DNA from 2 places in the Pseudomonas entomophila genome. Region 1 is predicted to be linked to the other one. Evidence: predicted binding sites of a transcription regulator. Region 1 holds the regulator's gene; the other holds the start of a gene.
The links. The regulator sigma-54, encoded in region 1, starts transcription at its own class of promoters, with help from an activator protein. The targets are predictions, from matches to a motif close to ANTGGCATNNANNTTGCTNT.

Region 1 (3,408 bases):
TAAAACCATCCCCCTTCTGCTCAGCCTGGGCGTTGCACTGGGAAGCGCGAGCGCCTTCGCCCTGCCGAACGATCGTGACCAGCCGATCCGCATCCAGGCGGACAACGCCCACCTGGACGACAAGCAGGGCGTGGCCACCTATACCGGCGATGTGATCATCACCCAAGGTTCGATGATGATCAAAGGCAATACCGTGACCATGACCCGCGCCGCCTCCGGCGACATCGACGTGGTCACCTCGGTGGGCAACCTGGCCTATTTCGAGCAGCAGCAGAGCGCCGCCAAACCCGACAAGATGAAAGGTTGGGCCGTGACCATCCAGTACCAGGCGCAGAAAGACTTGGTGATCCTCACCGACCGCGCCAAGGTCGAGAACGAAGGCAACACCACCGAAGGCGAGAAGATCGTCTACAACACCAAGACTCAGGTGGCGACCGCCGGTCGCGGTGGCAATGTGACTGCACCACGTCAGCGCATCGACATGGTCATTCAACCGAAGAAAAAGGCCGAGTAAATGGCAACCCTCAAAGCCCAGCACCTGGCCAAGAGCTACAAGGGCAGGCAGGTCGTTCGCGACGTCAGCCTGTCCATCGACAGCGGCCAGATCGTCGGCTTGCTCGGCCCCAACGGCGCCGGCAAGACCACCTGCTTCTACATGATCGTAGGCCTGGTCCAGGCGGATCAGGGCCGCGTCCTGATCGACAGCCTCGACGTCAGCCACCAGCCCATGCATGGCCGCGCGCAAGCGGGTATCGGCTACCTGCCGCAGGAAGCCTCGATCTTCCGCAAGCTGTCGGTGGCCGACAACATCATGGCCATCCTCGAGACCCGCAAGGACCTCGACCGCGACGGCCGGCGCAAGGAGCTGGAAAGCCTGCTACAGGAGTTCCACATCAGCCACATCCGCGACAACCTGGGCATGAGCCTGTCCGGTGGCGAACGCCGCCGTGTCGAAATCGCCCGCGCCCTGGCCACCGCACCCAAGTTCATCCTGCTGGACGAACCTTTTGCCGGCGTCGACCCGATCTCCGTGGGCGACATCAAGCAGATCATCCATCACCTCAAGAACAAGGGTATCGGTGTACTGATCACCGACCACAACGTTCGTGAAACGCTGGACATCTGCGAGACCGCCTACATCGTCAACGACGGCCAGTTGATCGCCGAAGGCGATGCCGAGACCATCCTGGCCAACCAGTTGGTCAAGGAAGTCTACCTGGGCCACGAGTTCCGCCTCTGATCCTGGGCCTGCCCGGAGCACTGGCGAACACGCCCGGGACGGGCTTAAGTGTAACAGTGCTCTAGGCAAACGCTGCAATTTCAGGCATATAACTTGCTTAAAATCGGCGCCCAAGCGCCCTACGTAGTGGATGGCGCATGTGCGCCGGCGAACAAGGTATTAAGCCCCTGCCATGAAACCATCGCTCGTCCTAAAAATGGGCCAGCAACTGACGATGACCCCGCAGTTGCAACAGGCCATCCGTCTGCTTCAGCTCTCCACCCTGGACCTTCAGCAGGAAATCCAGGAAGCGCTGGAATCCAACCCGATGCTCGAACGTCAGGAAGACGGCGACGACTTCGACAACAGCGACCCGATGGCGGACAACGCCGAGAACAAACCGGCCGCCGAAGTCCAGGACAACAGTTTCCAGGAAACCACCAGCAGCAGCGCGGAAACCCTGGAAGATGGCGAATGGGCCGAACGAATCCCCAACGAGCTGCCGGTCGACACGGCCTGGGAAGACATCTACCAGACCAGCGCCAGCAGCCTCCCCAGCAATGACGACGACGAGTGGGACTTCACCACCCGTACCTCGGTCGGCGAGAGCCTGCAAAGCCACCTGTTGTGGCAGCTGAACCTGGCGCCGATGTCCGACACCGACCGCCTGATCGCAGTCACCCTGATCGACAGTATCAACGAGCAAGGCTATCTCGAAGATACGCTCGACGAGATCTGCGCCGGCTTCGACCCGGAGCTCGATATCGAGCTGGATGAGGTCGAGGCGGTATTGCACCGCATCCAGCAGTTCGAACCCGCCGGCATCGGCGCCCGATCGCTGGGTGAGTGCCTGCTGCTGCAATTGCGCCAGCTGCCGGCCTCGACACCCTGGATGAGCGAAGCTCAGCGCCTGGTCACCGACTTCATCGACCTGCTCGGTAGCCGTGACTACAGCCAGCTGATGCGCCGCATGAAGCTCAAGGAAGACGAACTGCGCCAGGTCATCGAACTGGTGCAGACACTCAACCCGCGCCCCGGCTCGCAGATCGAGTCCAGCGAGCCTGAATACGTGGTTCCGGACGTCATCGTGCGCAAGGACAGCGAGCGCTGGCTGGTCGAGCTCAACCAGGAAGCTATCCCGCGCCTGCGCGTCAACCCGCAGTACGCCGGGTTCGTCCGCCGCGCCGACACCAGCGCCGACAACACCTTCATGCGCAACCAGTTGCAGGAGGCACGCTGGTTCATCAAGAGCCTGCAAAGCCGCAATGAGACACTGATGAAGGTGGCAACGCAGATCGTCGAGCATCAGCGCGGCTTCCTCGACCATGGCGACGAGGCCATGAAGCCCCTGGTGCTGCATGACATTGCCGAAGCCGTGGGCATGCACGAGTCGACCATTTCCCGGGTCACCACCCAGAAGTACATGCACACGCCGCGTGGCATCTACGAACTGAAATACTTTTTCTCGAGCCACGTGAGCACCGCTGAAGGCGGCGAATGCTCGTCCACGGCGATCCGCGCGATCATCAAGAAACTGGTGGCGGCGGAAAATCAGAAAAAGCCATTGAGTGACAGCAAGATCGCTGGTTTACTGGAGGCACAAGGCATCCAGGTAGCCCGTCGCACCGTCGCCAAGTACCGCGAGTCGTTGGGAATCGCCCCATCGAGCGAGCGCAAGCGACTGATGTAGCCCCGGGATGTGCCACAGCGTTTCAGTGGCAGGTGCAATACCTGCCTCTTTATGCACGGGCAACAAAGGAGAAGCTGTATGCAAGTCAACATCAGTGGACAGCATGTAGAAGTCACCCAACCACTGCGCGATTACGTGCTTGAAAAGCTCGCCCGGGTGGAGGGTCATTTCGACAAGATCACCAACGCAACGGTGATCATGAAAGTCGAGAAACTACAGCAGAAGGTTGAAGCCACACTCCAGATACCCGGTGGCGAAGTGGTCGCCAACGCCGAACACCAAGACATGTATGCAGCGATCGACGCCCTGGCAGACAAGCTCGACCGCCAACTGAAAAAACACAAGGAAAAACAGCAAAGCCTGCTGCAAGGTGCAGCCGCCCGCTGATCCCCTCATCCATGATCCGACTTGAAACCATCCTGACCCCCGGCCGTTCCCTCGTGAACGTGCCGGGCGGCAGTAAAAAGCGCGCTCTTCAGGAAATCGCCACGCTTATTAA
Region 2 (3,408 bases), 2.9 Mb from region 1:
CCATGGCCTTCTCGTTCTGCACGATCACCGAACGCCCGACCAGGGACGAGGCCTGCAGCGCCTGGGACGAGCCCATGCCGGTGATGATCGAGTTGACCGAGCTGTTGAGGGTCTGGATCCCCTCCAGGCTGCTGAACTGCGCCAGCTGGGCCACGAACTCGCCGTTATCCTGCGGATCCAGCGGGTTCTGGTGCTTCATCTGGGTGACCAACAACTGCAGGAACGCATCCTTGCCCAGGGCGTTCTTGTCGGTCTTCTCGGTGGTGGGCTTCTTGGTCGTGCCGTCGCTGACGCCCGAGTTCTTCAGGACATCATTGAGGTTCACGCCAGTTGCGCTATCGACTGCCATGGTCCGGTATCCTTATCACTGACCCAGGGTCAGCACTTTCTGCATCATGGTCTTGGCGGTGTTCATCAGCTCGGCGTTGGTCTGGAACGCACGGCTTGCGGAGATCATGTCGGCCATCTCCTCGACCACGTTGACATTGGGGTAGTAGACGTAACCATCCTTGTTCGCCGCCGGGTGGTTCGGCTCGTAGCGCGCCTCGAGGTTGCTCTGGTCCTCGATGATGCCCTTGACCTGCACGCCCTGCCCCGCCTCACCCTGGTCCTCGAACAGCGACTGGCCGACGCCGCCCTGGGCCTGCTGGAAGGTGGTGGCGAATACCGGGTGCCGGGCACGGTAGGTCTGGTCGATGCTCGACGAGACGGTCTCGGCGTTGGCGATGTTCGAGGCAACGGTGTTCAGGCGCGTGTTCTGCGCGCTCATGCCGCTACCGGCGATATTGAAGACACTGGCAAGGGACATGGTCACTCTCCGCGCAGGGCTGCGACCAGCCCTTTGAATTTACTGTTGAGCAGGGTGAAGCTGGCCTGGAAGCCGACGGCGTTCTCGGCGTAGTTCGACTGCTCCATCTGGGCGTCCACGGTGTTCTGGTCGATCGACGGCTGCATCGGCGTACGGTACTGCAGCGTGTCGTCAGCCATCGCCAGACCTTCGGCCTCGATGTGACGGCTGTTGGTACGGTCGAGGGCGATGCGCCCCTTCTGCTGCTTGTCCGCCTCGGCGGCGAGCACCGACGAGAAGTCCATGTCACGCGCCTTGTAGTTGGGCGTGTCGGCGTTGGCGATGTTGTTGGCCAGCACCTCGGCACGCTGGGCGCGGAAGCCCAATGCCTTTTCGTGGATGCCGAGCGCGTTGTCGAAGCTGATGCTCATGTCGGGGAAACCTTCGAAGGTTGACCAGAGTTGCGTTGGCAAAGCTTTAGCAAGGGTTGTGCCAACCAGCAAACCCCTCATGAATGCTGGCTTCTCGCCCACCGCCACCCTCCCAGGCTGCCAGAAAAGCGGCAAAGTGCTTCCGCCTCGCGGCGTGCAAGCGGCAAATAGCAGGCGGCAAAAGCGGCAAACCAAAAATTTGACGTCAAACAAAAGTGTCAATGTGCCACTACCTGGGATAGCATGCGCTCCCCGCGCAGAGGCGTGCTGAAAGCACCTCCCCGTGAGCAACACAAGGTCTCACGCCACGCCTGGATGCGCGCCGCTCTTCAAGACGATTTCCAAGGAACGAAACGTGCCCGCGCCCACCTTCCGCAAGACCCTGCTGGCCCTGACCATCAGTGCCAGCCCACTGCCAGCCCTGGCTGTACCCGCGCCACAGACCATCACCCTGACGGACGCCGGCTACAACAGCCAGCACCAGACTTACGGCGACGACCTCAAGTTCACCGGGAGCTTCAGCGACATCAGCCGCACCGCCATCGACCTGGCCAATGCCAAGGTGATGGGCGACCTGGTTTTCGACAGCGCGATCAACGCCACCAAGGGCAACACCTACAGTTTGACGACCAGGGTCGACGGCATCCGCATTGCCGACAGCGAACTGGCTGGCTATTTCTATAACCGCGGCGTCGTGAAGACCACTAGCGCGGGAGGCTCCGCCCTGAAGATCAGCGCGACCACGCTCGACGGCGATCTGGTCAACGAAGGGCTGCTTCAGGCGGGAAGCGAATTGTCGTATGCGCTTGCAGACGCACCAAAGTTCGGCATCGACCTGGCCTCTCGCAATGGCGGCCGCACGGTCATCAACGGCGATCTGATCAATGCCAACGGTGCACGCATCGCCAGCAACGGCACGCAATCGCGCGGCATCAACCTGGCCGGTGCAAGCCTCGAAGGCCGAGTCATCAACCATGGTGAAATCCACGTCGTCGGCCCCAGCGCAATCGCCATCGACGCCACCACCGGCAGCGTCCTGGCCGGGGTAACCAACAACGGCCTGCTCTACATCGGGGCGCAGGATTCGATCGGCATCAATCTCGACGGCACCACCTTGGTCGGCAGCATTGGCAGCCATGTGGTCAACACCGGGCAGATCACCGCCGGCAACATCGCAATCAAGGTCGGCAACGTCGCCTACGACGGCCCGGGCCTGCAGCCGCAGTACAAGGCCAACGGCGACCTGAACATCTTCAACAGCGGCAAGATCTGGTCCAAGGTGGCTGTCGACGCCACCACCAGCAACCGCCCGGTGGAGCTGATCATGCGCGAGGGCAGCGACATCCTGGGCGACCTCAATGGCCTGGCCAACATCGAAGTCGAAGGTAATGCCAGGTTTGGCGCGAACTATCCCGACCAAGGCAACATCCGCTTGCGCAATGGCGGCTGGCTCGAGATCGGCAGCGCCGACGAGCCACCAATCACCTTCAGCCTGAGCAGCCTGCACACCAACCTGGTCGGCAACCTGCGAGTTGCCGACCACTCTTCGCTGGGCATGGAGCTTGGTGACGAGACCAACCCGGCCACGCCCGTACTCAAGGTCAGCGGCATTGCCGAGTTCGGCCAGGATGCGCGGATCGCGCTGACACCCGATGACGAGGACTACCTGCCTGCGGGCGGGCGCTACCTGCTGCTCGAAGCGGGCCAGGTGCAGGTGCTCGACGCCAGCGGCCAGGCCGTCGACCCCAACGGAAAACCCAAGGTGATCAGCACATCGGCGCTGCTGAACGTGCGCACCAGCACCCTGGAAGACAACAAGGTCTATGTCGAGGTCAACACCAAGTCGGAACAGGCCATCGACCAGATGGTCCAGGAGCAAGGCGGCGACAGCAACGCCCAACATGCCCTGAACGGGCTGGCCGGTTCCGGCCTGCTGGCGTTCCTGGGCAAGGACGATCCACTGCTGCGAATCGCCTCGCAGGCCGATGAAGCGCAGCTGACCCGACTGGCCGAGCAACTGGCACCCGATGTCAGCGACGGCGCCCGCCAGGCCGCCAGTGCCAGCCAGCGCCTGATCACCAACATCACCCTCAACCGCACCAGCGGCCTGCGCGGCGTCGCCTCCGGCGACACCCTCAAGGACACCGGCGTGTGGGTACAAACCCTGTACAGCGACGCCACCCAGCAACG

Region 2: flgB (flagellar basal body rod protein FlgB) is a predicted target of sigma-54. The motif match lies at 1,265-1,284, and genes of this name have one in related genera.

What each region holds. Positions count from the first base shown of each region.
Region 1 covers NZ_CP063832.1:5,524,344-5,527,751, reverse strand. Annotated here, with positions in the region: gene lptA (lipopolysaccharide transport periplasmic protein LptA) at 1-514, shown strand, start outside; gene lptC (LPS export ABC transporter periplasmic protein LptC) at 1-3, shown strand, start outside; gene lptB (LPS export ABC transporter ATP-binding protein) at 515-1,240, shown strand; gene IM733_RS24505 (RNA polymerase factor sigma-54) at 1,413-2,909, shown strand; gene hpf (ribosome hibernation-promoting factor, HPF/YfiA family) at 2,988-3,296, shown strand; gene ptsN (PTS IIA-like nitrogen regulatory protein PtsN) at 3,308-3,408, shown strand, end outside.
Region 2 covers NZ_CP063832.1:2,639,501-2,642,908, forward strand. Annotated here, with positions in the region: gene flgD (flagellar hook assembly protein FlgD) at 1-349, opposite strand, end outside; gene flgC (flagellar basal body rod protein FlgC) at 365-808, opposite strand; gene flgB (flagellar basal body rod protein FlgB) at 811-1,218, opposite strand; gene IM733_RS11465 (autotransporter outer membrane beta-barrel domain-containing protein) at 1,574-3,408, shown strand, end outside.